Regions from separate parts of the Methylobacterium sp. D48H genome, predicted to be linked through region 1. Evidence: riboswitches for the same ligand, from Rfam matches in the RefSeq annotation. Region 1 holds a riboswitch; each other region holds the start of a gene.
The links. Region 1 has a riboswitch for cobalamin ahead of ACLBX8_RS29320 (TonB-dependent siderophore receptor). Riboswitches for the same ligand answer to the same signal wherever they lie in the genome.

Region 1 (10,288 bases):
CCTGCAGGCGCGACGGAGGCGGCGACCGCCCGGTACTTCGCCGCCTGCCACGGCGTCGCCCTGAACAGCGAAGCCGACCTCGACCGATACGCCCAGGCATTCGGTTACAAGGCGGACGGCGAGGGGGAGCAACTCGACCTGAAGCGGCCGGAGGATATCCTGAAGCCGGCTGAGCCCGTCCGTCGCTGAGCTGCCTCCCGTCAGTGGCCCCGGGGAACGGCCGACATCTGCCGCCGTTGGCATGGCCGGTGACTGCGTTTGGGAGGGCAAGCCGTGACGCCCCAGGAAATCAAGGCCAAGGTCCAGGCCGCCTACACCGCGTCGTTGCAGAACCGTGCCGTCATGTACGGCATGAGGACTTCCCCCCTCGACCATCAGTTCCGTGACCTGAAACTGTACGGGCGCGATGCCGGTGCGGATTTCGCCGACACCAACCTGGGCCGCATCATCGACGAGGCGGTCGCCGTGGCGGGGCGCAAGCAGCCCTCCATGGAACTGCAGGTTTACGGTTGGGGGCGAGCGGCCATCGACGGCATGGCCGAGACCTTGCGCCACCGGACAGACCTCAAGGTCGAGATCAGCGGTTCAACCGTTCAGCTCATCTGGGCGGAGGACAACCCGGCCCTCATATAGGGTAGAGCTCCATCAGCTTGACCGTTGAGAGGCGGCTTCCGCCCGCAGCCAGGCATGTCGTGCGCCGGCATGCGGCCCCGTGAGCCGTTTGACATTTGGATACGCCCGCGGGGGAAGCATGCCGGTCTCTTTGCACGAAAGGCCCGATATGCTGCTGGCCCTCCCTGTCAAAGGGGAGGCCTTTCTCTTTCGGCGCTCGGGCCGGGCCGTGTTGGTGGACGGCGGCTACAAAGGGGACAAGATCCCCGACAAACTCAAGCGGCACTTCAAGGACTTGGAACGCCTCGATGTCGTCCTGTGCACCCATGGTGACACCGACCACGCTGGGGGCCTACCCAATCTCCTGGATAAATGGGCGGGACGCGTCGGGCAGCTTTGGCTTCCGGGAAGGTGGGTCGATGTCATCCCTCAACTCGCGCGCGATCCCGCGGGATTTCTGGGAAAGCTGATCGGCGAGCTCGATGCCGCGTTGGAGAAGCCCGATGAGCAGCTTCTGCGCGGCATCCGCGACGCGGGTGAGGAGAGACCGCGAGATGGCCGGGACGACATCCAGTCCGAGCCGTTGGACCACGACGGATCACTCTTCGAAGGCTGGGCCGACGACCCTGATGACGACTTGGGTCCCGGGGAGCCTCCCCCGGAGCCCGGGTGGTTCGAAGAGCTTCGCGTCGCCAAGGAGCAATTGGCGAGTGACGCCGACGCTGCACGGGCGTTCGACGCGACGCGCAAAAGGGCGAGGCATCGGAAAGGGCGGGTGTCCGCGGCGCCGGGAACTTCGATTGTCAGCTACTGGCTAGGCCTGATCGAGACGGCCGAAGCCATTCGCGGCATCGCCATGGCTGCCATCCGACATGGGATCAGAACCCGCTGGTTCGATTTTGAGACGTTTGAGAGGACGCGCCGGGCGTCCGGCGGTGCGCGCCATTTCCTTGTCCCGATCAACGCCGTCGAGCAGGCACCGCCCCCATCCTCCCTCCGCCTCTACATGCAATTGACGCTGATCAACCGGCAGAGCCTCGCGTTCTTCGCGCCACTTGGATGGCAGCGACATGGTTTCCTTTTCTGTGGCGACTCACCCCTCGGCGACGGTCGAGGTTATGCCAACTCGTTCCTCCCGGCCCTCCCCATGCCGTTCCCGGTAGTCGTTGCGACCGCTCCGCACCACGGCTCGGAGTCTAACCGGGCCGCGTACGCTCACCTGAACGCTTGGGCTTGGGTTGGCGTAATCCTCCGCGCAGGCGGCAGCGTGGACCAACCCGGCCAGACGTTCCTGGACCAACAGGATTGCCTACGGCTCTGCACCAAGTGCCCCCGGGTCAAATACGCGCCGATGCTGTCCGGCGTCATTGCACCGAGGCCTTGGTGGATGTTGCACACGGTTGGGAGGATCTGCGACTGCAGTAATCCGACCAGCGGTGGAGCCGGCACTGGCGACAGCGTGTGATGCCTCAATTCGAAGGAACCGGTCTTGAACCACGCCGAGATCGTGCCGACCGTGTCCGAGCGGGAAGCCACCTCTTCGGCTTAGCGGCCTCGTCATCGCATCAGATCTTTCCCCGGCTGTTTCCAGGCTTGCGCGGGCCTTTCAGCACCGTCTGCCCGCCAGCCGTGCGAGCCCGCGGCTTTGGTCCAGACTTTATAGGCGGCTTCATCGGAGGCTTGGGGGCCGGCTTTGCCGGTGGCTTCGTTGTCGCGCGCTTCCGCGGCGCGGGCTTGGCGAGGGTCGTCGCCATGTCCTTGCGGACCGCCGCGACGACACGCCGGATGTCCTGGGCGACGTTGAGGAACGCATCGTCGGCGCTGCGCCAGCGGGTGACCTCGCGTCCGTCCTCGGGCAGCAGCTTGAACCCGGCGGCGGGGGTCGACTTCCAGTCGCACGGGCGGACGACCACGGCGACGACCCGCACGTGGCCCCGCGCGCGCCGGCCCATGGCGCGCTTGTACTCGATCTTCCAGCAGTAGTTGCTCGCAAGGTAATCGGGGCTGAGCAGGGCGACGAAGACATGGGCTTCGCGGAGGGCACGCGCGATCCCGGTGTCGAGCTTGTCGCCGGCGTTCAGGTCGCCGTCGAACCAGGTCGTGACGCCCTCGCGCTTCAGCGGGGCGAGAAGGGTTTCGAGCCTGGCCTGCGCGTCGGCGTCCCGGTGCGAGTAGGAAACGAAGATCCGGACCTCGGGCTTCTCCGGCTTGCCGCGCGGGGTCGCCGGCCGGGCCGCGGGTCGCGGTCCAGGCTTCGCCTTGGCCGCTGTCTGGGACGCAGTGCCGGCCTTCTCGGTACGCGTGCGGGCGCGGGCGCGCATGGAAGCCCCCGTCGGGTTGCCGGCCAAGTTCCGGATTCATGCGTCCCGAACCCGCTTTGTTCCCCATGATGGAGGGGATAACCCCGGACCCCTATCGGCGGCGCGGTAAGGACGCCGGTCGACTCGGCGAGTGCCGCGTAGCGCATAACGCTATCCGTGACGCGTTACGACGCGGCGTGCCTGGACGCCGGCGCCGTGACCACGATGGCCCGGCCTAGGCCGCCGCCACGGTCGGGAGTTCGTCGATCCGGGTGGTGTAGCGCGGCGAGCGCATGTCGAACTTGGTCGACCACTCCCGTTTTGGGGCGAACCCCGCGCTGCCCGGGACGACCGCCCCACGGCCGAACCGGCGATTGCAGGCGTCGAGGGCGCCCATCAGCGCCGCCCCGTATTCCCGGTCCATTTGCCCCAGCCCCGGGAAGGCCCGCTGCGAGGCCGCCAGGGGTACCAGGTCCGTGGTGACGACCCCGGCCTTGGAATAGCGGTAGCCGTCGCGCCAGGTCTTCCGGACCCCGTGCAGGCAGGCCTTCACGAGCACGAGGGTGTCGTTCGACGCCTCCGGCAGGGTCACCACCGACGAGACCGACCGCTGCGGCCGGTCCCGGTCGTGCTCGGATGTGTGGAAGAAGACCGTGACGTGGTCGGTCCCGAGGCCCCCGGCGCGCAGCTTCTCGCCCAGCCTGGCGGCGTGGGTGGCGACGGCCTGTTCCATGGTAGCGAGGTCCTCGACGCGGTCGGAGAAACTGCGGGTCACCGCGCAGCCCTTCCGGGTCGGTGCGACCTCCTCCAGGTCGAGGCAGGCCATGCCCCGCAATTCCATGACGAGCCGCTCCCCGACCACGGTCATGGCCTTGCGCACCGCCCGGGTGTCGAGGTCGCGCACGTCGGCGACGCTCTCGCAGCCCAGGGCCTCCAGCTTGCGGGCGTTGGCCGGTCCGACGCCCCAGATGTCCTCGGGCGGGATGCGGACCATCCAGTGCTCGTACTGGACCGGGTCGGTTAGGTCGCAAACCCCGCCGAGCTCCGGCACCTTCTTGGCGACGTGGTTGGCGAGCTTCGCCAGCGTCTTGGTCGGGCCGATCCCGACGCAGGTCGGGATGCCAGTCCAGGCTCGCACGGTCTCACGCATGTCCCGAGCGAGCGGCACTCGGTCCCGCTCCCGGACGTCGGACAGGTCGAGGAAGCTTTCGTCGATGGAGTAGATCTCGATGCGCGGAGAGAAGCCCCGGTAGACCGTGTTCACCCGGGCGGACATGTCGCCGTACAGAGCATAGTTCGACGAGTAGACTCGCACGCCCCGGGACCGGCACATGTCGCGGATCTTGAAGTACGGCTCTCCCATGCGGATGCCGAGGGCCTTGGCCTCGGCGGTGCGGGCGATGGCGCAGCCGTCGTTGTTGCTCAGCACGATCACGGGCACGCGGGCCAAGCGGGCGTCGAACACGCGCTCGCAGGAGCAATAGAACGAGTTGCCGTCGGAGAGGGCGTAGGCCCGGGCGCTCACTCGCTCCGGCGCCTCGGGTTGATCGAGCCGGAGACGACGCCCCAGACCTCCACCTCTGCTCCGGGAGAAAGCCGGAACTCCGGAAAACGGGGATTGGCGAAAGCCAGGTGCACCCGATGCCCCTGGCGGCGCCAGACCTTGAAGGAGCGCTCGCCGTCGATATCGACCACGACGATGTCGCCGTTTCGCGGCGTGAGCGAGCGGTCGACCACCGCGAGGTCTCCGTCGAAAAGGCGGGCCAGCACCATGCTGTCGCCCGCCACCCGCACCAGGAAGGTCGCCGGCCGGTTGGCGATGAGCAGACGCTGAAGGTCGATCTCGTCCTCGATGAAATCGTCCGCCGGGCTGGGGAAGCCCGCCCTGACTGGTCGAGCCAGGAGGGGCACCGGCATGGGCAGGCCAATGGTAATGCCGCTGGCTTGCATGTTTTTGCTCCGCGAATCTAACAGAACAAAATAGGAACATGCGGCGGCGGTTCCTCGCAAGCGGCCGAGCTTGCGACAATGAGCCGGTGTGGACGCCTGTGGATAAATGGAATTGGCGCTTGCCGAAGAGATACCGTCAGAGCCGCTTCGGTCTAGACCGCGCCGGAGGAACGCCATTGAGGATCACCGTTTACGCGCTTGCGGCCTTGCCCTTTTTGGTGACGCCGACGCTGGCGGCGGGGGATTTCCCGCTCGCCTCCTGCAAAGGCTGGAACGGCACGGTCGTCGAGCGCGACGGCATCGATACGGCGCGGGCCACGATGCGCGGCATCGTCACCAAGGCCGACCTGCAGGAGTATTGCGAACGCGACCCCGGCGGGGAAACCAAGCAGTTCGGTGGCAAGCTCACGACGGCTCAGTGTGTCGCGAATTACTTACGGAGCGAAGGCCGAGCCACGATGACCGCGGAGGCGAACTGCCGAACCGGCACGGTCGGCTACCGTTACAGCGATGGGCAGGTCAGGAAGGCCCGCTTCCCAGTCGGGGCTGACGCCGACACCTCGTGCGCGTCGGGCATGCCGCCCATGGTCGAGCAGTTCAAGATGCTTTGCCCCGCTGCAGCCAAGCGGCTGAAGGTCGAGTAGGCGAGCCTGTTGGCGCCGTCGCCGCGCGTTCCCGATCCCGCCCAGGGATAGCTTGAGGTGTCATCACTCCGCCGACGCAACTCAGGTCACCTCGACCTCACGCGTGCCCTTTCACAGGAGCCGGTCGAACGGCAGCAGCCGGTGCGTTGACTCACATTCTCGTGAAGCGTAGCTCAACCTTGACGGTTCCCTCCGGGGATCAAAAGGGAACGTGGTTGGGGCTATCCCCGAAGCCACGGCTGCCCCCGCAACTGTAAGCGGCGAGCCCTTCACCACCATGTCACTGGGTCACCCCGGGAAGACGGTGCGAGGGCGGCGACCCGCGAGCCAGGAGACCTGCCGTCAGCCGTGGTCACACGCGAAACGCGTCGGGCGGGGTGGTCCTGACGGGTGTCGAGACGGCCGTGCGCCAGCGCGGCTGGCGAGGCCTCGTTCGCGGTGACGTGCCACTGCCGTCCCGAGGTCCTAGGCCTGTGTACCGTTCGATTTCCAAAAGGCGGTTTCGCGCATGCGTCGCCACGCTCGCGCTTACCCTTCCGGGCGCATCTCCGACGCTGGCCCAGGGAGACCCTGCCGAGGCAGCGGCCGCTGTGGTTCTCGATCCGCTCTCGGTCGAGGGCAGCTACACCGCCGCACCGACCTACCAAGTCAAGGATCTCTACAGCGGGACGAAGACCGTGACGCCGCGGCTCTCGCTGCCCCAGCAGGTCGACGTCGTGCCCCAGGAGGTCCTGCGGGACACCGCCGCCACGCGCGTCGAGCGCGCCCTCGACTACGTTCCGGGAGTCGGCAAGCAGAACGATTTCGGCGCCCAGAACCTCGCGCTCTACTCGGTGCGCGGCTTCGCCACCCAGGATATCTTCTTCAACGGCTTCAACATTGCCCGGGGCTACAACGGCGCGCCGGACACCCAGAACGTGCAGTCCATCGAGGTGCTCAAGGGACCGAGCGGGGCACTCTATGGACGCAGCGACCCGGGCGGCACCATCAACATCCTGACCAAGCAGCCCGTGGCCTTGCCCTTCGTCGAAATGGGCACGCTGTTCGGGAGCTTCGGAACGGCACGCACCACCGTCGACGCCGGCGGGCCACTGAACGAGGAAGGCACCGTCCTCTACCGCTTCAACGGCGCGCTCGCGAGGCAGGACAGCTTCCGCGATTTCGTCGACGGCGACCGCGTCCTGGCTGCGCCCGTGGTGAGCTGGCTGATCAGCCCGGACACCAAGTTGACCGTCGAGGCGCAGTACCTGCGCAACCGCCAGACCTTCGACCGCGGGACGGTGGCGGTGAACAACCGCCTTGGCCTCGTACCGCGCTCCCGCTTCTTCGGTGAGCCGGGCGACGACTCCGTGTCAGAAGCCGGGATCCTGCAGATCCGCCTCGATCACGCCTTCAATGCCGACTGGCAGCTCAGGGTCGCCGGCCACTTCAACACCGGCAGCCTGACCGGCCTGCAGACCGGCGCGACCGGCCTTCTCGACGACGGGCGCACCCTGCTGCGCGAGTTCCGCCGGCACGACTTCACGTGGGGCGTGGCCATCGGTCAGGCCGAGCTCGTGGGGCACTTCGACACCGGGCCGTTCGCCCACACCGTGCTGCTCGGCCTTGAGCACGAGCGCTACAACAGCACCGAGAACCTGCTGCGCTCGACGCCGCGGCTCGACCCCTTCGCCATCGACCTGTTCAACCCGGTCTACGGCCAGCCCAAGCCGCCCTTTACGCGGCGCTACAGCGCGAGCGAGAACGTCGGGAACACCGCCGTCTACGTGCAGGACCAGATCGCGCTGAGCCCCGAGTGGAGGCTGCTCCTCGGCAACCGAACCGACTTCTACAACCAGACCTTCCGCGACAAGGTTGGCAACGAGCGCACGGAGCAGGACCGGACCGGCTTCTCACCGCGTGCGGGTCTCGTCTACCAGCCGCTGTCCTTCCTCTCGTTCTACAGCAACGTGGCGGCCTCGTTCCGGCCTAACACCGGCTTCGACATTGCGACACGACCCTTCGCCCCCGAGACCGGCTTCGGCTACGAGGCAGGCGTCAAGCTCGACCTCTTCACCGGGTTGAGCGTGACCGGCGCGGCCTTCCACATCGAGAAGGAGAACGTCCTCACGACCGACCCGAGGGACTTCTTCTTCCAGATCGCCGCCGGGGCGGTGCGGAGCCAGGGCTTCGACCTAAGCTTCGTCGGACAGGTGACGCCCGAGTTCCGGGTGATCGGCGGTTACGCCTTCATCGACGCAGCGGTGACCCGCGACGAGGTCCTGCGGGTCGGCTCGCCGCTCCTCAACATCCCGCGCCACTCCGGCAGCCTGCTCGGCGTCTATGAGGTCCAGGCCGGCGACTGGAAGGGCTTCGGCTTCGGCGGCGGCGTCCGGGCCGTCGGCTCGCGTCTCGGGGACAGCGGCAACGAGCGGTTCCGGCTCCCGGGTTACGTGCTGACCGACGCCCTGGCCTACTACCGCTACGAGAACCTGCGCTTCGGGCTCAACGTCGATAACATCTTCGACGAGACCTACTACGAACGCTCCTACAACGCCTTCTGGGTCGGCGTCGGCGAGCCCCGGCGGGTGACCGTCAGCATGACGGCGCGCTTCTGATGAGCGTGCATCCGAGAACGCTGGAAGAGTCGACAGAGAAATCGGCCCTGACCGGACGCATCGTCTCAATCGATGCCCTGCGCGGGCTGGTAATGGTGCTGATGCTCCTCGACCACCTGCGTGAAACCTGGTTCCTGCACGTGCCGGTCGCCGACCCAATGGATGCCAGGACCGCCCTGCCGGGCCTGTATCTCGCGCGCCTCGCGGTCAGCCTGTGCGCGCCGATCTTCATCGCGCTGACGGGGGTGGCCGCGTACCTGTTCAGCACCCGGCACACCCTGGCGGAGACGCGCGCCTACCTCGTGAAGCGCGGCCTCGTGCTGATGGCTCTGGAGGTCTTCTACCTCTCGGAGCTGTACTGGGGCGTCGCCAGCCCGACGCTTTGGCTTCAGGTGATCTGGTGCATCGGCGTGTGCATGATCGTCCTGGCGGCGATGATCGGCCTGCCGCGCTCGGCGTTATTCGCGGTCGGGACGCTGATCGTTTGCGGGCACAATCTCCTCGACCCGATCCAACTCCGGCCCGATGACCCCTTCTTCGCCGCCTGGGCCATGCTGCACCAGCGCGACGTCATCGCGCTCCCATTCGGTCTGGTGGCCAAGACGACCTACCCGGTGCTTCCCTGGATCGGGGTCATCGCGCTCGGCTACGCCATCGGTCCGTGGTTCCTGCCCGGCGTCGCCACAGGTACGCGCGAGCGCCGTTTCGCTACAGTCGGCATCACAATGCTGGTCGGCTTCGCGTTGCTGCGTCTGGTGAACGGCTACGGCGACAGGCCCTGGTTCGTCGTCGACGAGAGCGCCATGCGGACCGCGATGAGCTTCTTCGCGCTGACGAAGTATCCGCCCTCGCTGCTGTTCCTGTTGCTGACGCTCGGGATCGGGGCGCTATTGCTCGTCGCGCTGGAACGCATTGGCGACCGCCTGGTCGTCGCGGCGCTGGCGGTGTTCGGCGGGGCGCCGCTCTTTTTCTACGTGGTTCACCTGACGGTTCTGCGGCTACTTTACCATGGCGCGTTCGCGATTTGGGGCGCGACCCAGGGCACCGTGTTCGGCGTCGACAACTACGTGTGGATCGTGGTCTGGTATGCGGCGCTGATCCCGCCCCTGTACTTCCCGACGGCCTGGTTCTCGCGCCTCAAGGCGTCGCGACGCGACATCGCTTGGCTCAAGTACCTTTAGGGTCGAACCCATCGTCTTGGCTATGCGACGGTCTGCTTGCGACCCGGTCCAGCCGTGCAGAACGCGACTCGCACTTCCCGAAAGCAGCCATTCCTCGGCCGTCCGGCTACTTTGGTTCGGGGTGGTTAGCGGAACTCGGCGTTAGGGCCTCCAGTGGCACTAGTGAACTTATGAGCTACACGGTCAAGTTGGCGGTCTTCCCACCCTGGACAGCGCCTGTTCCTTACGAGACCCTCACCGAAGTGTTCGCCACAGCGGCGGGAGCCGCTGAGGCAGGTGCCCGCGCACTTGAGCCTATCACTGAACGCGAACTCGCTGATCTGGCCTCCGGCCTAGCGCCGAGATCGCAGCGCAGGGGAGAGGGGTGGGTCACAGCCATCGAGGTGCCCGAAGGGTCGGTCCACGGATACCTGATCCATGACGAGACGGGCGTCGAAGTGTCCAACTGGACTACACTGGATTTCGCCCTGGAGCGCTCTGCAAAGGGCTGATTAGGGTGTGAACAGGCCCCTCACTGGTCCGTCCGGACATCCGTAAAAGTCTCCCGGATGCGAACCAGAATGCCAACGTCGTCCGTCTCGACCTCGCACCAAGAACTGTCGATAGCCCGGAGTATCACCCAAGGCGTGCCTTCTCCGTCGTAGGCAGAGAACTCGCCCCAGATGACCTGTTCAACCTGATCGAAAATCTGCCTCAACACTACACCTGAAACACGCTTCAGAGATCGGCAGAGCGCCTCAAGATGGGTTGCTCCTTCGCCCGTAGCGAAGAGGGGTTCGTTGAAGCGGGCAACCCCGGCAACCTGCCATGAAGCCCGGATCGCACGCTCGCCGAGCATCGGCAGCACGAGGCGAGGATCGACTACAGCGGCGTGCTGCGGCTCAAGGTCATGGATTTGTAAGGTCGGCATCGTCCAGCCCCCCCGCGTGGGGCCATCCTGGCATGGTGCTGAGCGTCTGCAATGAGTCGTGAGCGGGCACGAAGCCAACGTCCGCTTCCATGCA
Region 2 (10,288 bases), on a different contig from region 1:
AGCTCTTTGCCTCTCGCCTTGTCGATGGTCGTGCCGTGCTCGTGATAGATCGAGCCCGAGAGGATCGTCAGCGTCTCGACTTCGGAATGAGTATGGGGCGCGATGACCGTATTGGCGGGAAACTTCACCCGCAGGACAAAGGGGCCGGGCTTGCTCGGATCGCCTGAGACCATGCTGATCTGCGTGCCCTTCGGTAGGTTCGGCGGACCCGGTTGGTAGGTCGCGCTCGCGGCATCCGGCAGCGTAACCGCGCCGTGCGTCCCATGGTCCTGCGCGAGGCCCGCGCCCGTGCTGACGATCAAGGCCGCGAGACCGGTGGCGATGGTCCGAAGGCGTTTGGTCATGGATCGTCCCCCCGCCCGTTCGCGACAGGCTCGACGACCAGTTAGCGCACAATCGAGTCTCGGCTACCCTGGCGGTGTTGAGGGCCATCGTCTCGCTCACCCGCAATGCGCGCAAAGGACGCGTCGGCTAGATCGTTGATCAAGCCTTCGGTGAAATACTTCCTGTAAGACTGGCCTCCAGTTGTCAGTAGTCGCATGTTGTGCGGCCGTTGCTTGTGAATATGCTGTAAAGTACAGGTAATTTCGGCAAAAGGCGCCATCCGAAGGCGCAAGCCACGTAGCTGGTCCCGCCTCCGCCGTGCCGAGGCCGAAGCCCCTCCTGAAATCGTCGAGGCTTTCAGCGTCCCTTATGTTGACGGGACTGCTGTCGGTCCATCCGAGACGCTGAAGGAGTCCGTTTCAGGCCGGGATGCTCTCCGGCGATGCGGTGTTCTCGGCGGTCACGCCGTTCTCCCGGTGGCGGAAATCGCTCAGCGCCTGGTAGACCTGAAGCCGCGCCCGCATCACCGAACCCAGCGGCTGGTGCGCCGCCAGGCTGTGCGCGGGACGGAAGGTCATCACCTCGTCGAAGTAGCGGACCCGCTCGGGAGAATAGGCGTCCTGCCGGGGCAGGCGGATCATCGCCACCGTGCGGTACAGGCTGACCGCGACCGGCCAGTCGACCGAGGCATCCTCGATGGGCTGGCGCTCGGCGTCGGCCCAGAGCTGCGCCTTCAGGTCGTAGACCACCTCGTTGTCGCGGAAGAACGCCGCCGCCGCGTGGCGGAAGCCATCCTCGTCCCCGTGCGGATCAAGCCGCCATTCGGCGAGGTCCCGTTGGGCAGGCGAAGCCGGGACCGCCCCGAGCTTGGCGACGTAGTCGCCGAAGCGCATCGGCGCTTGGCTGAAGTAGCTGTCGGCGAGCGGATGGCTGTAGGGATGGCCGAGGAAATCGGCCAAGGCGCTCTCGGTGCCGAACGCGTGCAGCACTCGGTTGAGGTTGCGGGCCGTGGCCGCGACGGCACTCTTCACGCCCTCTGGCAAGCCAGTCGATTTCCCGATGACCGTGCCGTCGCGCAGGAAGCCCGCCGCGGTGCCCGACGGGAAGGTCGTGCCGGTGGCGAGTACGAAGTCCTGAGTATCGACGTCGTGCCCGGGAAGCTTCTCGCCCGGCACCCCGAAGACCTTGATCGACATGCCGCGGTGGGTCGATACCCGGTCGCCCAGGATCTCCCCAGGCCCTTGCGCGAAGCGCACCGCCACCTTGTGCGTACCCGGCCTGGCAAACAGGCCTTGCGCGAGTTCCGGGGGCAAGTTCTCCGGAACGACCAACTCCCCGACGACGCAGGCTGAGCTCTTGGCGTGGCTCGCGCGCACCGCGCGGTGCTCGCGCTTCTCCACGACCTGCGACTGCTGGGTCATCCCCTGGATGATGCCGTCGATGGACTTCTGCTCGTCCGGGGCGGGCGTCTCGATGTCGGGGGCGTAGCGAAGGAATGTCATCGGCGTATCCTCGACGTGTCGTCCGCCTGCGGGGTGATTGCACGAAGGCTAGGATCGGGACGCGGGGTCCGAAGGCTGCCGGATCATGGCCACGCCTTGGCAGAGAGAAAGACCGCATTGGAGACAAGCCGCGCCGGCCCCCTGCCGTTCCCCACCTTAGTTCATGGGCGATTGAATGCCGCACAACCCGGAACGTCGCCGGGTGAGCGGGCGTTCGGTCCTGGCCGTCAGCGGGAGACAGACCTTGCGATCACCGGTGCGATACACTCCCGACGTCGAGGCGGTGCTGCCGGACGAAGGGCATACCATCGAGCAGCTCAACCAGACCTTCGATAAGATCCTGAACCGGGTCGCGGAGCATTCGGGCCATGCCGTGCGCTCGGTCCACGCGAAGTCGCATGGCATCCTCGAAGGGGCTCTGACGATCGATGCGGGCCTGCCCCCCGAGCTGGCCCAGGGCCTGTTCGCCACTCCCGGCCAGCATAAGGTCTACATGCGGTTGTCGACCAACGCCGGCGACATCCTTCCCGATGCGGTCTCCCTGCCCCGAGGCCTCGCCCTCAAAGTGCTGGACGTCGACGGCGAGCGCCTGCCGGATGCGGAGGGGACGACCCAGAACTTCATCATGGTCAACGGCAAGGTGTTCCAGGCACCGAACGCCGAGAAGTTTCTGGGCAGCCTCAAGCTGCTGGCCGGCACCACGGACCGCGCCGAGGGGCTGAAGGTCGCCGCCTCCACGGTCCTGCGCGGGGTCAACAAGGCCCTGCATGCGGTGGGCATCGACAGCCCCACCATCGGCTCTCTCGGTGGCGCGCCCAATGTCGATCCGCTCGGCGAGACCTACTACAGCCTGACCCCGTTCCGGTATGGCGCCTACATCGCCAAGTTCTCGCTGGCCCCCGTCGCGCCAGCTCTGACCGCCCTGACCGGCACCGAGATCGATGCCTCCGGCCGCCCGAACGCCATCCGCGAAACCGTACAGTCTGAGATGATCGGCATCGCCGGCGAGTGGGAATTCCGCGTGCAGCTCTGTCGCGACCTTGAGCGCCAGCCGGTCGAGGACCCGACGGTGGAGTGGAAGGAGGACGAGGCACCGTTCCAGCGGGTCGGGATTGTCCAGGTTCAGCCGCAGGACAGTTGGGACCCTGCACGGGTCCAGGCAGTGGACGAGGAGATGCGGTTCAGCGTGTGGACAGGCCTCGCAGCGCACCGACCTCTTGGCAACATCAACCGCGCCCGCAACGCCCCCTATCGGCATTCGGCCGAGTTCCGTGAGCGGTTCAACCGCTGCCCGCTCCACGAGCCGAGTGCGGTGCGCTGAAGAGACATCCTGAAGTTGCAGATGCTGCAGATCTCAGATCGAGCACAACGGCGATGTCTGCTTCACCGCTAATCCGCTCAAAACCAGACAGGCAGAAACCCACCCTGAGCCGACATGCACGTGTGTACGAGTAGTAGCCGCGCCTGGCGTCGCGCTGAAGGCGGCCTCGACGGGATCGGGCTCTTAGGCGCCCCGCGGCCACTTACGCATGAGGTATCGAAGAAGCGACTGCCTCCCCTCGAACGCCACACATCTGAACAAGGTGTTTCCCTGCGTTGACGGATGGACGCATCGCAGCCTAGCTTGAGTGTGACGGTTCCCCTCGGGGATCAAAAGGGAACGCGGTGAGGTCACGCCCGTGAGGGCTCGGCCGATGCCGCGGCTGCCCCCGCAACTGTAAGCGGCGAGTCCTTCATCACGACGTCACTGGGCGGCCTCGCCCGGGAAGACGATGAGAGGGCGACGACCCGCGAGCCAGGAGACCTGCCGTCAGCCGTGGTCACACGCGGAGCTTGCCGGGCGGGGTGTCCTGGGAGGTGTCGCGGCGCCGTGGTTCCCTTGAGGACGCGGCCGCCGAGGCCTCGTTCGCGGTGACGTGCCACAGCCGTCACCCGAGGCCGTCCCTTGTCCTGCTTCCTCTCTCCCGCGCTCAGGCGTGCGCTCGTTTCGTCCTGCATCGGCAGCGCGGTTCTTTCTGCCTCGCCGGTCCTGGCCCAGCAGGTGGCCGCTCCCTTCGCCGATGCCCCCCGGCAAGCGGCTGCGGCCGAGGCCGCGGTCAGCCTCGCCGAGATCTCGGTCTCGGCCACCGGATTGCCGACGCCCATCGCCGCCACAGGTTCGAGCGTCACGGTCCTGACCGACCGCGTGCTCGAAGACCAGCAACGGCGCACCGTGCCGGACGCCCTGCAACAGGTGCCCGGCCTCAACGTGGTGCAGACGGGCGGCCCCGGCGGGCAGACCTCGGTGTTCATCCGCGGCGCGAACTCGAACCAGACCAAGGTCCTGATCGACGGCATCGACGCCACGGACCCCTCAAACCCGAACGGCTCGTTCGACTTCGGTCAGTTGTTGACCGACGACCTATCCCGCATCGAGGTCCTGCGCGGGCCGCAGAGCGGCCTGTACGGCAGCGACGCCATCGGCGGCGTGATCTCCTTCACGACCAAGCGGGGCGAGGGGCCGACGCGCGTGACCCTGCGGACCGAGGGCGGATCGTTCGGTACCTTCAACCAGTTCGGCCGCATCAGCGGGGCGCAGGACGGCTTCGACTACTCGGTGTCGATCCAGCACTTCCGAGCGGCCGCGACGCCGGTCACGCCGCGCGACCTCGTGCCCTTCGGCCGCCCGATCCACCCAAACTACTACGACAACGAGACGGTCTCGGCGAAGCTCGGCTACCAGTTCACCGACACGTTCCGGGTCAACTCGACCACGCGGTTCATCAATTCGCGCCTGCTGTTCACCGGCACGGACTTCAGCACCTTCCCGGCCTTTCCGTCCGCGGTCCGCAGCGCCGCCGACGTGCAGCAGCTCTACACCCGCAACGAGGCCGAATGGACGCCCATTGTCGGCTTTCACAACATCTTCGCGATCAACTACTCGAACCTGTTCAATCGCCAGCAGCAGAACGAGTACGACCCGTTCGCCATCCAGCCGACGACCGGCCTCGGCGAGCGCCTGCGCTACGAGTATCGTGGCGACTACCTTCTCTCGCCCGGCAACCTCGTCCTGTTCGGAGCGCAGCGAGACGAGGAGAGCCTGCTGACGATTGATCCGAACGCATTCGGTGCCGGCACCCTCAGGGCACGCAACGGCAACACAGCCGGCTACGGCGAGGTGCAACTGACGCCCTTCGACCGCGCCGCCCTCGTGGTCAACATCCGCCACGACGAGAACGACCAGTTCGGCCCCGCCACCACGTTTCGCGTCGCGCCGAGCTACATCCTGCCCGGCACCGAGACGCGCCTGAAGGGCAGTGTCGGCACCGGCTTCAAGGCACCGACCCTCAGCCAGCTCTACCAGAACTTCCCAGCGTCCAACTTCTTCGGCAACCCGAACCTCAAGCCGGAGGAGAGCTTCGGGTTCGACGGCGGTTTGGAACAGCCGCTCGGCGAGCGCGTGCTCATCGGCGCGACCTACTACCAGAACGACTTCAGGAACCTGATCAACACCAACGCGACCTTCACGTCGAACGTCAACGTCGGACGGGCGACGACCTACGGGGCGGAAGCCTTCGTCTCGGTCCGGTTCACGGACACGCTGTCGGGCCGGATCGACTACACCAACACGGTCTCGAAGGATGAGATCGCCAACCAGGAGCTGCTTCGCCGGCCCCGGCATAAGGGCAGCGCGAACGTCTTCTGGAACCCTCTGCCGGGCCTGACCATCACCGGGACCCTGATCGTGCTCGGACCGTTCGTCGACGGCAACCGGGACTTCTCAGTGCCGCGGCTAAAGAACCCCGGCTTCACGGTCGTGAACCTGTCGGCCAACTACGACATCAACGAGAACGTCGGCCTGTTCGTCCGGGTCGATAACCTGTTCGACCGCCGCTACGAGAACCCGACCGGCTATCTCGGCCCGGGCCTCGCCGCCTACGGCGGCGTGCGCCTCACGGCCTTCTGAGATGGTGATGACGTCACGCCTCGCGCTCGCTCTCGTGGCCATCCTGTCCGCCGTGCCTTTGGTCGCGGCGGCGGCACCCGTGCGTGTGGTCTCGATGAACCTCTGCGCCGACGAACTCGTCCTCCGGCTGGCCGACCGCGATCAAGTGCTGTCGGTCACCTACCTTGCCCGTGACCCGCGGGGCTCGACCGTCGCGGCCGAAGCGGTCGGGCTGCCGGTGACGCGGGGTCTCACCGAGGAGGTCGTGGCCCTGAAGCCCGACCTTGTGATCGCCGGAGCCTTCACGACGCGCACGACGGTGGGCATGCTCAAGCGCGTCGGCGCCCCCGTGCTCGAACTCGGCGTGCCGGCTGACCTCGATGGCGTCCGCGCCCAGATCCGCGAGGTCGCGGCGGCGCTCGGCCATGCCGAACGGGGCGAGGCGATGGTCGCGGCGCTCAATGCGCGTCTCGCCGCCATCTTGCCGGCCAGGCAGCCCCTTCGCGTCCTCGTGATGCGTCCGAACGCCTTCACGGTCGCGCCTGGTGGGCTTGGGGACGCGCTGATCCGCGCCGCCGGCCTCGTCAACGTCTCGGCCGAGATCGGGCGTGACCGCTTCGGGCAGGTGCCCCTCGAAGCCGCAGCGCTGGCGAACCCGGACCTCATCGTGGTCGATGAAGGCGCGCCCGGTTCGCCCTCGCTCGCCGACACGCTGCTGCATCATCCCGTCTTCCAAGCGCTCGCGCGAGCGCACCGGACGGTCGACATCCCGAACCGCCTTTGGACCTGTCCGGGGCCACAGGTCGCGGAGGTCGTGGCGCAGCTCGCCGAGGCTGCGAACGAACGGGCACTCCGGCCATGAATGCGCCGGTCACCTCGCTCCATCCAACGGCCTCCCGTCGCCTCGGCACGCCGCGCGCCCGGCGAACCGTCATCGCCGTGCTCGGGCTGACCACGCTCGCGCTGACGCTCGCCTCCATCGCCATCGGCTACGCGCCCTTCGACGTGCCTGCCGCCTTCGCAGACCTCGTCGCCGGTCGCACGACGCTGCCGGCCTTGGTCCTGTGGGAGCTTCGCATTCCGCGCGCCTTGCTTGGGGCCCTGGTCGGCTTCAGCCTCGGCCTGACCGGCGCCGCGATGCAGGGCTACCTGCGCAACCCGCTCGCGGACCCCGGCATCCTCGGCATCTCGTCCGCCGCGGCGCTGGGCGCTGTCATCGTCTTCTACGGCGGTTTCGCCGCCACCATGAGCCTTGCCCTGCCGCTCGGCGGCATCGCCGGCGCCGGCGTCGCAGCGCTCCTCCTGAACGCGCTCGCCGCCCGCGGCAGCAGCACCCTCGGGTTGATCCTTGCAGGAGTCGGGCTGTCGAGCCTAGCCGGGGCTTTGACCGCGCTGGCGCTGAACCTGTCGCCGAACCCCTACGCGGCCCTGGAGATCGTGTTCTGGTTGATGGGCTCGCTCAGCGACCGCAGCCTCGACCACGTCCTCCTATGCCTGCCGCTGATGGCTGTCGGCTGGGCCCTCATGCTGTCGACCGGCTCCGCCCTCGACGCCCTGACGCTCGGCGAGGACACCGCCGCGAGCCTCGGGGTCGGCCTGGTCTCCGTGCGCCTGCGTCTCGTCACGGGTGCGGCCCTGGCCGTCGGGAGCGGTGTCGCGGTTTCAGGCGCCATCGGCTTCGTCGGCCTTGTCGTACCGCATCTGATGCGACCGCTCGTCGGTGTCCGTCCCGGCGCCTGTATGCTGCCGAGCGGCCTCGCGGGAGCGGTCCTGGTTCTCGCGGCGGATATCGGCGTGCGCCTGCTCGCCACCCGGCCGGAACTCAAGCTTGGCGTGGTGACGGCGCTGGTCGGTGCGCCGTTCCTGATCGTGCTGCTCCTGCGCAGCCGCGGGAGGCGGGCATGAGCCTTGTCCTGCAGGACGCCCAGGTGACGCTGGATGGACGGACCATCCTCTCAGACATAGGTCTTACCCTGGAGCCCGGCCGCTTCGTCGGGCTGGTCGGCCCGAACGGGGCCGGCAAGACCACGCTCCTCCGCGTCCTGGCGGGGCTGATCACCCCAAACCGGGGGCGGGTCACCCTCGACGACCGTCCGTTGTCCGGCTTGGCCCGCGAGGAGCGGGCCCGCCGTATCGCCGCCCTGTTCCAGGGGGGCGGCGTCGGCTGGCCGATGACGGTTCGCGAGATCGTGGCGCTCGGCCGGCTGCCGCACCGTCGTGCGTTCGCATCCCTGGCGGAGGCTGACGAGATTGCGGTGGCGCGGGCTATGGCGCGTACAGACATTGCCCACCTCGCCGCCCGAGCGGAGCCGACCCTTTCCTCGGGAGAGCGCATGCGCGCATTGCTCGCCCGGGCGCTCGCGGTCGAGGCGCCGTGGCTTCTTGTCGACGAACCGGTCACGGCCCTCGACCCAGCGCACCAACTCGATGCGATGGCGCTTCTGCGGAGCGTCTCCCGGGACGGCACCGGCGTGGTCGCCGTGCTGCACGACCTTACGCTCGCGGCCCGGTTCTGCGACCGCATCGTCGTGCTGGCCGGTGGCCGCCTCGTTGCCGACGGTATCCCGGAGGAAGCCCTGACCGAAGTCCTGCTGGCCGAGGCGTTCGGCGTCACGGCCGAGCGGGGCTGGGCTTCGGACGGGACCCGATACATCCTGCCCTGGGCGCGGTCCGGGGCTCAGACGGAGGAACGCGATGACGTCACCACCACGGGCTGACGCGGTCACGACCCTGCTGCGGGACGCACTGGCCGACCCCGGCACCGCCTGGAGCCTCGGCAGCTTCGGGGCCATCGCCGAGTTCATGCGCGACCCCGATGAGGCCACGTTGCCGCTGCCGGACGGGCGCATGGGCCTCGCGACGGAGCGGGGCGCCATCGCGCTCGCTCCCAGTCCCGACCTGCGTCCGGTGGCCTACGAGACGGCCGTCGCGACCGGCTGGAACCACGCCGTCGCCCTTTGCCTGCCTGAAGCGAGCTGCGCGATGAACCGGCGCGGCGTGGTGACGGAACTTGGCCCGGACCGGGACGCCGCCCGCGAACGGGACCGCGACGCCATCCTGTTCGATCTGGGCCTGGGTCTCTTGGCGGTCGATGCCTGCGTGCGCACGAGCGACCCGGAGGCTATCGCCTGCCTGCGGTTCGGCGTCGGACTGCCGCTGTTCGACCCTGCGAGCCCCATCGGTCGCCAACTCGTGGCGCTGAGCCCCCACCGCGTGTTCCTCGCTCGGGTCGGCCGCATCGAGGTCTATGCCCCGATCCCGGGCCCCGGCGGCACCAGCCCGGAGGGCCCTCACACCCACGTCCTGCCCAAGCTCCTGCGCGGCGGTCGCACTCATGCGGCGACCACCCCGATTCCGGCAGGCTGGGTTCCCTGTGCCGGCATTCATCCGGCTCACCCCTACAAGGACATGATGGGCCAGCGGATCGCCTTCGACGTGGCCCGGCACGACGCCTTCCAGACCCTCCTCGACCGGTGGGGTGATCCTGACTTGCTCGCGGCCAAGCGCGGCGGGGACCTCGGCCCGGACAGCCTCGTGTCGAACCGCCACGCGCAGGCTGCCCGCCGTGTCGCGGAGGTCCAGGCGCGCTACCTGCGCGGTGAGACCGTCGAGGCTGACCCCGAGCTCGACGAGGACGAGGACGCCGCCAACCATGCCTGACCCAGCGCTCCATGGACGTTGAGGCACCCCCGCGCCGGCAGAGGGTGGTGGGGCTGATCGGATGCCCCGGTGCGGGCAAGACGACCTACGCGCGCCGGTACGACCCGCTGCAGGGCTGGGTGCACCTCACCCTGGACGACCTCCGGCAGACATTCTGGCCGCCGGACCGTCAGGTCTACTGGCAGGTGCGCCGGACGGACTGAGACGAGGGGGCGCGCCGACTGCTCCACGGTGTGAAGGTCGCTGCCCTGGATGCGGCCCTGGCGGCGGGGTTCAGCGTTGTGATGGCTGACACCCACCTGACCCGAGAGGTGTTCGAGGCCGAGCTTGAGGTCGTCGAGCGATACGGTCTCTCGGTCGAGTGGAAGGTGTTCGACCTATCCTGGGAGATGCTCCTCGCCCGCAACGAGGCACGCGGTGGGATCGACCCATCACATCGTCAGCCGGAGATCATCCTGCGATTGGCCCACGACGCGTTCCGCTCGCCGGACGCTTGGTGGCGGTTGCTCCCTCCGGACCGGGTAGAATTTATCTCGCCTGCTGCGGCCGATCCTTCGAAGGCGGGGGATGATCACGCTGGGATGTCGTGATGCCAGAGCGGAGCCGTAACGAAGAAGGGTAACGCTATGAGCGGGCGTTACGAGCCGACACGCCGCCTTGGAGGTTCCTGTGAACGGGCCTCCGGCCCGGCAAATCACTCGGACGGTCGTTCAGGTTCGCCCGTTCCCGCTTCTCACCTGCCGCTTCGCGCAGACGCCCAGGCTTTTCCACAAGCCAGTTCCGCGGGGACAAATCGGGGACAAATCAGATTTTGGCGCGCGCCAACCCCTTGTGATAAAACACATTTTTCGGGTTGGGGGTAGATGGCGGAGACGGA
Region 3 (10,288 bases), on a different contig from region 1:
GCCGGCCGGTCCGCGCGAAGGCGCCGAGCAGGGCCGCCACGTGGCCCGGCGCCGCGTCCTCCGCGCAGGTCAGGAGCGTCCGCTGGGTCTCACCGTGCGCGATCGTGATCGCGACGCGGCCCGGCTCCTCGGCGGCGACGCAGAGATCCGCCTCCGGCAGCGCCCGGCCGGGGCGGCCCTCGACGGCGACCAGGGTCTTGGCCGGCAACCCCGGGATCGCGAGCCCCGCGGTCTCGATCGCCCGGGCGAGGGCCGGCACGTCGATCGTCTCGTCCGGGTCGTGGCCGGCCAGGGGGCTCGTGAGCGTCAGGCGCTGGGGGCCGCCGTCGGCGCGCACGTCGCCGAGGCCCCGGGCCGCGAGCCAGGTGGCCAGCGGCGCGCGCGTCGCCTCGGAGACGCCGCGAATCTGGAGATTCGCCCGTGCGGTCAGATCTAGGTGCCCGTTCCCGAAGAGCCGCGCGCCCTTCGCCACGGCGCGGGCCTGATCGAGGGTCAGGATCCCGAGCGGCGGGTGGACGCGCGCGAGCAGGCCGTCACCCGTCGGCATGGGACGCGTCAGACCGGGGCACCAGCCCCGGCGGGCAGGCGCTTCGGACAGGACGCGCCGATGCGGGGTGGTGCTCACTCGGCGGCCTCGCGCATCAGGGCGTCGGCCGGGAGGGCGTTGCGTCGGCTGTGCCAGAGGCCGCGGTCCCGGGCCTCGTCGAACCGCTCCAGGATCGCGCGGGCCGCGGCAGGGTTGGCGGCGCGCAGGCGCTCGAACACCTCGGCGTCGGCGATCCAGGCCGCGTAGAGCGCCTCGAAGCCTGCATCCGTCACCGCGTCGCTCGCGGCGGCCAGGACGAAGACCGCGTCGAGCCCCTGGGCGAGTTCCTGCGCCCCCCGGTAACCGTGGCGCAGCTGGGCCGCGATCCAGCGGGGATCGGCGAGGCGCCCGCGGATCAGGCGGGCCGCGTCCTCGCGGGCCGTCCGCGCCTTCGGCCGTTCCGGGACCGACACGTCGAGGCTGTAGAGGGCGGGGCTCGCCCCCTCCAGGGCGGCGGCCGCCGCGAAACCGCCCATCGCGTCGACGGCGGCGTCGCCGTCGAACAGGTCGCGCTCGGCCACGTCGAAGGCGTGGAGATAGGCGTCGGCCGCCGCGACGCGGGCGGCGAAATCGGCGTCGGGCCCGTCGCGGTCGCCGTAGGCGTGGCCGCTCGCGGCCAGGTAGGCGCGGCCGAGGTCGGCGCGGCCGTCCCAGGCGCCGTCGAGGGCCGTGGCGGCGGTGCCGGCGCCGTAGCGGCCGGGCGCGGCCCCGTAGACGCGCACCGACGCGTCGCCCCGCCGGCGCGCCGCCGCGAGGGGATTCTCGTCGTCGGTCTCGTCCCGGTCCGCCACGGCGCGGGCGGCGCGGTCGAGCAGCGCCAGCGTGTCGGGGAAGGTGTCGCGGAACGCGCCGGAGACGCGGACGGTGACGTCGATCCGCGGCCGGTCCAGCATGGCGAGGGGCAGGATCTCGAAGCCGGTGACGCGGGTGCTGGCATGGTCCCAGACCGGCCGCACGCCCATCAGGGCGAGGGCGTGGGCCACGTCCTCGCCGCCGGTGCGCAGGGTCGGCGAGGCCCAGAGATCCATGACGATCCGGGCCGGATAGGCGCCCTCGTCCTGGAGGTAGCGGGTCACCACGGCGGCGGCCGCCTTCTCGCCGAGGAGCGCGGCGGCGCGGCTCGGGATGGCCCGCGGGTCGAGGGTCGCGAGGTTGCGCCCGGTCGGGAGCACGTCGGCCCGCCCACGCGACGGCGAGCCCGAGGGGCCCGGCCGGACGAACCGCCCGTCGAGGGCCGCGAGCAGGCCGGCCCGCTCGGAGTCCGCGCTCGCCGCGACGGCGTCCGCGGCCCGGTCCGGGGCGCGGGCGAAGACGTGCAGGCCGTCGCGGAAGACGGTCTCGCCGAGATCGCAGAGATGCGCGTCGAGTCGCGTCAGCGCCTCGTCCATCGGCGTGTCCGCGCCGATCCCGGCCCCGTCCAGCAGTCCGGCCGCTCCGGCCTCCTCCAGGATGGCACGGGCGATGAGGTCGGCCCGGCGGGGATCGAGCACGCTGGCGGCGGAATACTCCTCCACCAGCTCGCGGAGGCGGGCCGCCTCTGGCGTCAGCGCGTGGACGGCGGTGTCGGGCGTCAGATGCCCGAGCGCGACCCCGCCCAGGCGGCGCTTGAGCGGCGCGGCCTCGCCCGGGTCGTCGACGATGAACGGGTAGATCACGGGCAGCCCGCCGACGCACAGCGCCGGGAAGCAGGCGGGTGACAGGGCCACGGCCTTGCCCGGCAGCCACTCCGCGGTGCCGTGCGTGCCGAGCTGCACCAGGGCGTCGAATTGCTGCCGCAGGCCGAGATGGAAGGCCAGGTAGGCGTGGGTCGGGGCGCGGTCGAGATCGTGGTAGCCGGTCTTGCGATCAGGGTCGCGGCCGCGGTCGGGCTGGAGAAAGACCGCGAGGCCGCCGTCCCGGACCATCCGGAACCGGAACGCGCCGTCGACGCAGGCGGGGTCCGCCTCGGCCTCGCCCCAGCTGCCGGTGACGGCGGCGCGGACGTCCTCGGAGAGCGTGCGCCACCACGTCGCGTAGGCCGCGAGCGGCACCCGGAACGCGGGCGGCCCCTCCGTGAGCGCCGCCATCAGCGCTCCGGCCTCCGGCAGCGCGCCGGCCGCGTAGCCCGCGGCCGCGAGGTCGGCGGCGATCGCGCGGGCGCTCGCGGGCGTGTCGAGGCCGACCGCGAAGCCGGCCCGGCCGCCGCGGGCGGGATAGTCCGACAGGACCAGGGCGACGCGCCGCGCCGCCGGGGGCAGGGAGGCCAGCCGCAGCCATCCCGCGGCCCGGTCGGCCAGCGCGGCGATGCCGGCGTCGTAGGGCACGGCGCGCCGCTCGGCGAAGCCGGCGATCTCGGCGCTCTCCTCCTTGAACGAGATCGGGAAGCCCGAGAGCCGGCCGTCGAATTCCGGAAGCGCGACCTGCATGGCGAGATCGGCCGCGCCGAGACCGCGGGCGGAGGCCTCCCAGGCCGCGCGGGGCGAGCCGACCGTGAAGGCCTGGAGAACCGGGCAGTCGCCGCCGTCGAGCACGAAACCGGTCTCGTCCTCGCGGGCCGAGAAGGCGGTGGCGGCGATCACGAGGTCGGGCCTGCGCGCCCGCACGGCCGCGGCGACCGCGGCAGCGGCGTCCGGCTCCTTCAGGCTCGACACGGCCAGCGGGAGCACGCCGATCCCGCGCGCCCGCAGGGCGGCGGCGAGGGCGACGAACGGGCCAGTGTCGCCTCCGAGCACGGCGGAGCGGTAGATCAGCAGGAGCGCGACGGGCTCCGCCGCGCTGCGCGCTCCGGCGAGCGGGACCGCGGTTGCGGCCGCGGCGAGGGCTGCCTCGAGGGGAAGAACTCCGCAGCCGGGGCACCAGGGAAAGCCGCGCGGGAGCGGCACAGGCGGCTCGACCGGTCCGTCGGCGCCCAGGCGAATCGCCAGGCGCCTAAGCATCCGCCGCAAATTGTCGGGGCCGCCAGCCCGGAAATAGGCGTCGAGCTGCCCGGCGAGGTCGGGATCGGTGCAGAAGGCGGCGAGGCGCGGGTCCGGCCGGTCGTCGCCCGGCAGGACCGCGAGGACGACGCCGTGCGCCCGCGCGGCCTCGGCGCAGCGCTCGATCCCGTAGCGCCAGTAATCGAGGCCGCCCAGGCAGCGGATCACCACGACCTTGGCGCGCGCCACGACGCGCTCGACGTAGATGTCGACCGAGAGCGGGTGCCGCAGCCTGGCGAGCTTCGCGAGCCGCAGGCTCGGCAGGCCGGGCTCCGCGGCGTGGGCCTGCCCGACCGACGCGAGGTCGCTGTCGGTGAAGGACAGCACCACGAGGTCGCCGGGCTCCTGCCCGAGATCCACGGCCGCCTCGCCCTCGTCGAGGGAGACGGCATCGATGCGCACGAGGTGCACCGCGGCGGCCCCTAGAGCGAGTCCGGGCGGGCGTGCGCGACCGGCCTCATCCCGCGAGGGCCGCCGCGACGGCGTCCTTGTCGAAGCCCTTCAGGCCGATCACCACCAGCGTCCCGTCGCGGGCTTCCCCGGCCCGCCAGGGGCGGTCGAAGTGATGGGTCACGCGCCGGCCGACACCCTGCACCACGAGGCGCATCGGCTTGCCCTCGACCTCGGCGAAGCCCTTGATGCGCAGGACGCCGGCGGCCTCGGCCGCCGCCTCGACCCGGGCCGCGAGATCCCCCGCGGTTACCGCCGGGCGTACCGGCAGCGCCACGGTCTCGAAATCGTCGTGGTCATGGTCCTCGCCCTCGCCGTGATGCGAGGGTCGGGCGTCGAGATCGTCCTCGGCGGCCGCGCCGAGGCCGAGCAGCACCCGCGGGTCGATAGCGCCGTTCTCGGTCTCGACCACCTTCACGGCGCGGGGCAGGTGCCCCTCGACCTCGGCGCGGACCCGCGCCCGCGTCGCGGCGTCGATCAGGTCGGCCTTGTTGACGACCACGAGGTCGGCGCAGAGGAGCTGGTCCTCGAATACCTCCTCCAGGGGGTTGTCGTGGTCGACCGACTGGTCGGCGGCGCGCTGGGCCGCGAGGGCCTCCGGGTCCTCCGCGAAGGCGCCCGAGGCCACCGCCGGGCCGTCGACCACCGCGACCACGCCGTCGACGGTCACCCGCGAGCGGATCGCCGGCCACTGGAACGCCTGGACCAGCGGCTTCGGCAGGGCGAGGCCGGAGGTCTCGATCAGGATGTGCTCCGGCGGTTCGGCGCGGCCGAGCAGGGTCTCCAGCGCCGGCACGAAATCGTCCGCGACCGTGCAGCAGATGCAGCCGTTCGGCAGCTCGACGATGGCGTCCTCGGTGCAGCCCTCGACGCCGCAGGCGGCCAGGAAGGACTTGTCGAAGCCGATGTCGCCGAACTCGTTCACCAGGATGGCGAGGCGGCGCCCCTTGGCGTTCTCGACCACGTGGCGGACGAGGGTCGTCTTGCCGGCCCCGAGGAAGCCGGTGACGATGGTGCAGGGGATCTTGTTCACGAGGGTCATTCCGCGGGCTCCAGGGTGCCGGCGGGGACCGGGCGGGGTTCTGGGAAAGGGGGGATGCGGGCGATCACGCCCTTGCGGAACGCCTCCGGACGCTCGCGCCAGGGCACGATGCCGTCCGGGGTCGCCGCGTAGGCCGCGAGACCGCCGAGGATGATCTCGGCCGAGGCGGCCGGATCCATGTCGCCGTAGACGTAGGTCCAGCGGTCGGCCGCGGCGACCGCCACGGTGCAGGGCCGCTTGCAGACCGACAGGCACTCTACCGCCTCGACCCGCAGGTCCGGCGTGGCGCCGCTCCGCGCCCGGAGCGCCTCCAGCAGGCGGGCCCCGGCGCGGGGGCCGTCGGGGTCGTCGTCCGGCCGGCGGCAGGTGGTGCAGACGTAGAGAACGGTCTCAGGCACGGGCCGCTCCCCGATCCGCGCCGCGGGCGAAGGCCTGCCACGCCCAGCCGAGCCCCAGCCCGATCAGGATCCAGAACACGAAGCTGATCGCGAGCGACCGCGCGGCGAATTGCGCGGCGAGCGCGGCCGGAAGTTCGGACGCGGCCTCGGGCGCCTGCGGGGCACCGACGACGTGCGGCGCGATGATCAGGACGAGCCCCCCGAGGATCGTGATCAGCGCGCGGCGGATGGTGATCAGGTAGAGCCCCATCCCGGTCGCCGCGGCGGTCATCACCCACCACGCCTGCCGTGTCGCGAGCGGGGCCGCCGCGCTGCCGGGCAGTTCCGGCGGCAGGCCGAGGCCCGGCGCGAGGGCGACGCTGGCGAAGGCGGCCACCGCGAAGGCGAGGCCGACCTGCGGCGTGGGTTCGCGGCCGCAGGCGAGCATCACCGCGCCGAGCAGCAGCGCGTAGCCGACGCCACCCACGAGGGTCGCGAGCCCGGTGAAGGCCATCCGCGGCAGGCCGGGCGCGGGCTGCCATTCCGGCGCGGCGTCGGGCGCGGCGTGGTCGTGCCCGGCATGGGCCAGCACGATCGGGAACGCCCTGACCGGGAGCGCCTTGGCAGCCCGGTTCGGCGCCTCCTGCTGCTCGTAGCGCTCGGCCGCGACGATCAGCGGCGAGGTCAGCGTGAGTTCGAGGCCCGTCACGATGGCAGCCGCGAAGAAGCCGGCGGCGAGGGCCGCCGACAGGAGCCGGATGATCATCCCTGGTCCGGGGACGTCAGTGGCAGGGGAAGTTCTGGGTGTGCCGGAAATCGTGCGCCGCGTTGTGGAGCGCGATCGCCGGCGAGAAGCCCGCCATGAACAGCAGGCCGAGGCCCAGCACGGCCGCGAGCGCGACGGCGATCGGGCGCTCCGAGGCGCGGGTGCCGGCGGCGAGGGTTTGCGTCGTCATCAGAAGCGTCTCCAGCCGCCCCACCGGCGGCATTGCGGGATCCTGTCGCGACGGCAGGTCTCCTGGCTCGCGGCTCGGCGCGCCCACCGCCTTCCCGGATCGCTCCGGTGGCGCTTGGCGGGCGCTCGCCGCTCACAGTTGCGGGGGCAGCCGCAGAATCGGGGCTTCAAACCCCTCACCGCATTCCCTTTTCACCCCGTCTCCGGGGCACCGTCGCCCGGCCGTTGTAGACGCATGACCGCCGGGACACAACGGAGCGGCGCCGGATCGCGGCCGTTTCCCGCGCCCGCCCCGCGATCGGGGCGGGCTTGACGGCCGCGCCCCGGAGCGGGCACCGCCGCACCCGATACCCGCCCGGCCCCGGCGCGGGCGCTGAACTCCCGGAGACCCGATGGCCCCGACAGACGATCCGACCCCGGTCCTCGTCGATCTCGCGGCCGGCCGTGAGCCGCGGATCGTCTCCGATGCGGGCACGGGAACGACGTGGCTCGAGGTCGACCTCGGCGGCCGCTTCCCGATCCATTCCGTCGCCCTGCGGCCGGGGGAGGGGGCGGTTCCCGCGGAGCCCGGCGACGTCGCGGTGGCGGTCTCGCAGGACGGCGTGACGTGGGCCGAGCCGGACCTCGCCGGCTGGACCGCGACCCCGGACGCCCTCATCGCCGCGATCGTCCCCGACGAGCGGGCCTGGGCGCGCGCGGTCCGGATCGCCGCGCCCGAACCGGCCCGGATCGCCGGCATCGGCATCCGCGCCGACGAGGCCGCGGTCGACCTGATCGCGCTGCGGGCGATGCTCGGCCTCGACGTGATGCTCCTGAACGAGACGCCCGGCGCCAACGTCTACGTCACCTACGCGCTCCAGTCGGCGCCCGACCGCGCCAGCCACGCCCTGGTCGGCCTGTCGCTGTTCGAGAACGGCGCCTTCGGCAACTGCCTCGTCCAGTACATCATCGCGGTGACGATCGCGAAGGCGCTCAACCTGAAATACATCAAAGTGCCCAAGGTCGACCGCAGCAAGGTGATCTTCCTGACCGAGCGGCTGACCTGCGACGGGATCACCTTCATCCCGCCGGACGAGCCGCTGCCGTCGGACGGGTACTTCCTGTCGGGCCTGTATTTCGACCCGACGCAGTTCGAGCGCGTGACCGCGCTGCGGGGGCCGACGGATTCGCGCGCGATCGTGCAGAGCGTGATCCGGCCGCTGTTCAACGGCCTGCCGAAGAGCTTCCCGGTGAAGCCCGACGACCAGCTCCTGATCCACATCCGGTCGGGCGACATCTTCAGCACCTGGGTCGATCCGCACTATCCGCAGCCGCCCTTCGCGTTCTACCGGATGGTCATCGACCGGCTCCTGGCCGAGGGTCGGATCCGCTCGGTCAAGCTCGTCTTCGAGAACAGACTGAATCCGGTCATCGCCGAGGTGGAGGCGTACGCCGAGCGGCGCGGATTGCCCGTGGAGATCCAGAGCGAGTCGCTGATCTCCGACGTCGCGGCGCTCGTGAACGGCCGCTACCTCGTCTTCGGGCTGGGGACCTTCGGGCCGGGGATCTGCCACCTCTCGGATCACGTCGAGCAGGTCTTCTACTTCGCGTCGAACTGGCCGCAGGGCTTCCAGTCGATCCCCACCATCGGGAAGGTGGTCGAGGTCCGCGATCTCGAGGGCCGCTACATGAAGGTCGGCGAGTGGCAGAACACCGACGCGCAGCGCCGGACGATGGTGGATTACCCGGCCGAGGCCCTCGCCTTCGACGACGCGTGACCGGCGCGGCGGGCCGGAGGCGCTACGGCGCGGTCCTGAGATGCTCGGCGGGGGCTCCGGCCGGACGGGTCGAGCCGGCGTCGCGCACCTTCAGGGCGTCCGTGTACATCCGCTCCACGTCCGTCCGGAAGGCGGCGCGCGAATCCGGACGCGTGTAGAACATGTGCCCGCCCGGATAGACCGCGAGGCTCAGGCGGCCGGCGGCGTAGGCGGGGACCTGCGCCAGCAGGAGCTTCGAGGCGAAGTAGGGCGTCACCAAGTCGGTGAAGCCGTGCGCCACGAGGACGCGCAGGTGCCCGTCGAGCGCCAGATCGCCCTTCAGGTTCGACAGGACCTCCGGGGCCTGCCGGCCCGAGCCCCAGCTCCAGCCGCGATTGACCGCGTTGTTCAGGAGCTCGTAACGCATGTTGGTCACCGGCCATTTCAGCGTCCGCGCGTAGAGGTCGAGCATCGCGCTCGTCAGCGGTGCCTGGAGGGCGGTGAGCTGGGGATCCTCGAAGCTCGACTGGGCGGCGTCCGGGTTCGGGTCCCAGCCGGTGATGCCGGTGTCGTAGGCGCTGGTCACGCGCCCCTCGGCGCGGTCGATCTCGCGCTGGACGCTCCGGGTCGAGAGGCGCGCCGCCTGGGCACGCACCAGGGCGGGGTCGAGACCGACGAGGGGCGCGACCTTCTCGGTCATCCGGGCGACGGCGGCCGTGTCGCTCGGCCCCTTGAGCAGGTCGCTCAGGTACGGGCCCGAGGCGTAGGCCTCCGCGTCGCCGAGCAGGGTCGGCGTCGGCACCGTGCCGGCCCGCTCGAGCGCGCCCGCCGCCAGCGAGGGCAGCTTCAGCACGTAGCCCCAGGGGTTGGCCCGCGGCGTCTCCAGCCACGCGAAATCGAGCACCGGCGAGAGCAGCACCATGCCGGACAGGCCGACGCCGATCTCCTCCTGGAGCTTCTCGGCGATCAGCGGGCCGCGGAAGCCGCCGTAGCTCTCGCCGACGAAGAATTTCGGGCTCGCCATGCGGTCGTTGACGCGCAGGTAGCGCGCGATGGTCGCCGCCAGAGTCGAGGCGTCGGAATCGATCGACCAGTAGGCCTTGCCGTTCCCGTCCGCGGCCCGGCTGTACCCGGTCCCCACGGGATCGAGGAAGATGAGGTCGGTGAAGCCGAGCCACGTCCCGTCGTTGGGCGTCAGCGTCACCGGCTGCGACGGGCTGATGCTGTCGCCGCCGACCGGCAGCCGCCAGGGCCCGATCGCCCCGATATTGAGATAGGCCGAGGCGGCGCCCGGGCCGCCATTGACCGCGAAAGTGACGGGACGCTCCCGGCCGGCCTGCGGCGCCATCGTGTAGGCGACGTAGGCGATCTCGGCCTGCAGCTTGCCCGCCTCGTCGACGAGGGGCAGGCTGCCGGCGGTGGCGGTGAAGTCGAGGGTCCGGCCGTCCGGCAGCGTCACGCTCTGCTTGGTCGTCGAATCGGGCGGCAGGCGGCGCCCCTCCGGGCCGCGCTGCGCCGGTTTGCTCTCCGCGGGATGGCCGTGCGGCGCGTCCTGGGCGAGGGCCACTGTGGGCGCTGCGAGGGCCAGGGCGAGGGCGAGCGCGGCGCGCCCGAGACGTGCGTGGGGGGCCATTATCAAGCCTTCTTGTTCCAGCGTCCGGACTCGTCCTGCTGCCAGTAGGCCACCGCGTGGCCGGCGTCCTTGGCCTGCTTCCACTGCTCGCGGGCGCGCAGCAGCGCGTCCTGGTCAGTCCCGTCGAACAGGATGCAGATCCGCTCGTACTGCCCGGCGTCGGGCGGCAGGTCGGCGCCCTCCACCAGGAAGCGGATCGAGGCGGTGTTGGGATTCACGTCCCGGAGCGTGAGCACCACCGGCTGGCTCGCGGCGTCGGGCTCGCGGTCGGTGCCGTGCGGCAGGAAGCTCTCGTCGGAATAAGTCCAGAGGTGGTCATCGAGCGCCTGCAGGCGCTCCTCGCTCGCCGCCTGGATCGCGGCCTGCCAGCCGCGGTCCAGCGAGCGCTCGACGAGGTTCGGCAGCACCTTCTCCAGGGGCTGCCGCTGCATGTGGTAGAAGAGGATCTCGGTCACGGCACCGAGGATATAGGGCCGCGGGCCGCCGCGCGAGCAGCGGCGCGCCGCCGCGGCCTCAGACCAGGCGGCTCTGCTCGATCGCGGCGCCGACGAAGCC

Region 2: linked by a shared signal. The riboswitch ahead of ACLBX8_RS27450 (TonB-dependent receptor plug domain-containing protein) and the one ahead of ACLBX8_RS29320 (TonB-dependent siderophore receptor) in region 1 are both predicted to bind cobalamin.
Region 3: linked by a shared signal. The riboswitch ahead of ACLBX8_RS14920 (CbtB domain-containing protein) and the one ahead of ACLBX8_RS29320 (TonB-dependent siderophore receptor) in region 1 are both predicted to bind cobalamin.

Annotation. Positions count from the first base shown of each region.
Region 1 covers NZ_JBKFAP010000036.1:22,567-32,854, forward strand. The annotation lists gene ACLBX8_RS29285 (hypothetical protein) at 1-189, shown strand, start outside; gene ACLBX8_RS29290 (hypothetical protein) at 274-633, shown strand; gene ACLBX8_RS29295 (MBL fold metallo-hydrolase) at 782-2,077, shown strand; gene ACLBX8_RS29300 (toll/interleukin-1 receptor domain-containing protein) at 2,178-2,933, opposite strand; gene ACLBX8_RS29305 (Y-family DNA polymerase) at 3,148-4,437, opposite strand; gene ACLBX8_RS29310 (LexA family protein) at 4,434-4,862, opposite strand; gene ACLBX8_RS29315 (hypothetical protein) at 5,039-5,506, shown strand; cobalamin riboswitch at 5,673-5,864, shown strand; gene ACLBX8_RS29320 (TonB-dependent siderophore receptor) at 6,184-8,103, shown strand; gene ACLBX8_RS29325 (DUF1624 domain-containing protein) at 8,103-9,284, shown strand; gene ACLBX8_RS29330 (hypothetical protein) at 9,796-10,194, opposite strand.
Region 2 covers NZ_JBKFAP010000028.1:53,407-63,694, reverse strand. The annotation lists gene ACLBX8_RS27465 (cupin domain-containing protein) at 1-344, opposite strand, end outside; gene ACLBX8_RS27460 (catalase family protein) at 744-1,826, opposite strand; gene ACLBX8_RS27455 (catalase family protein) at 2,071-3,147, shown strand; cobalamin riboswitch at 3,444-3,652, shown strand; gene ACLBX8_RS27450 (TonB-dependent receptor plug domain-containing protein) at 3,772-5,772, shown strand; gene ACLBX8_RS27445 (ABC transporter substrate-binding protein) at 5,780-6,613, shown strand; gene ACLBX8_RS27440 (FecCD family ABC transporter permease) at 6,610-7,656, shown strand; gene ACLBX8_RS27435 (ABC transporter ATP-binding protein) at 7,653-8,468, shown strand; gene ACLBX8_RS27430 (DUF6925 family protein) at 8,446-9,411, shown strand; partial or broken gene ACLBX8_RS27425 (AAA family ATPase) at 9,423-10,001, shown strand; tRNA gene ACLBX8_RS27420 (tRNA-Ser) at 10,276-10,288, opposite strand, start outside.
Region 3 covers NZ_JBKFAP010000007.1:135,430-145,717, forward strand. The annotation lists gene ACLBX8_RS14895 (precorrin-3B synthase) at 1-547, opposite strand, end outside; gene cobN (cobaltochelatase subunit CobN) at 622-3,951, opposite strand; gene cobW (cobalamin biosynthesis protein CobW) at 3,998-5,032, opposite strand; gene ACLBX8_RS14910 (DUF1636 domain-containing protein) at 5,029-5,430, opposite strand; gene ACLBX8_RS14915 (CbtA family protein) at 5,423-6,175, opposite strand; gene ACLBX8_RS14920 (CbtB domain-containing protein) at 6,192-6,365, opposite strand; cobalamin riboswitch at 6,401-6,595, opposite strand; gene ACLBX8_RS14925 (discoidin domain-containing protein) at 6,757-8,121, shown strand; gene ACLBX8_RS14930 (S10 family peptidase) at 8,144-9,733, opposite strand; gene ACLBX8_RS14935 (DNA polymerase III subunit chi) at 9,736-10,188, opposite strand; gene ACLBX8_RS14940 (CTP synthase) at 10,247-10,288, opposite strand, start outside.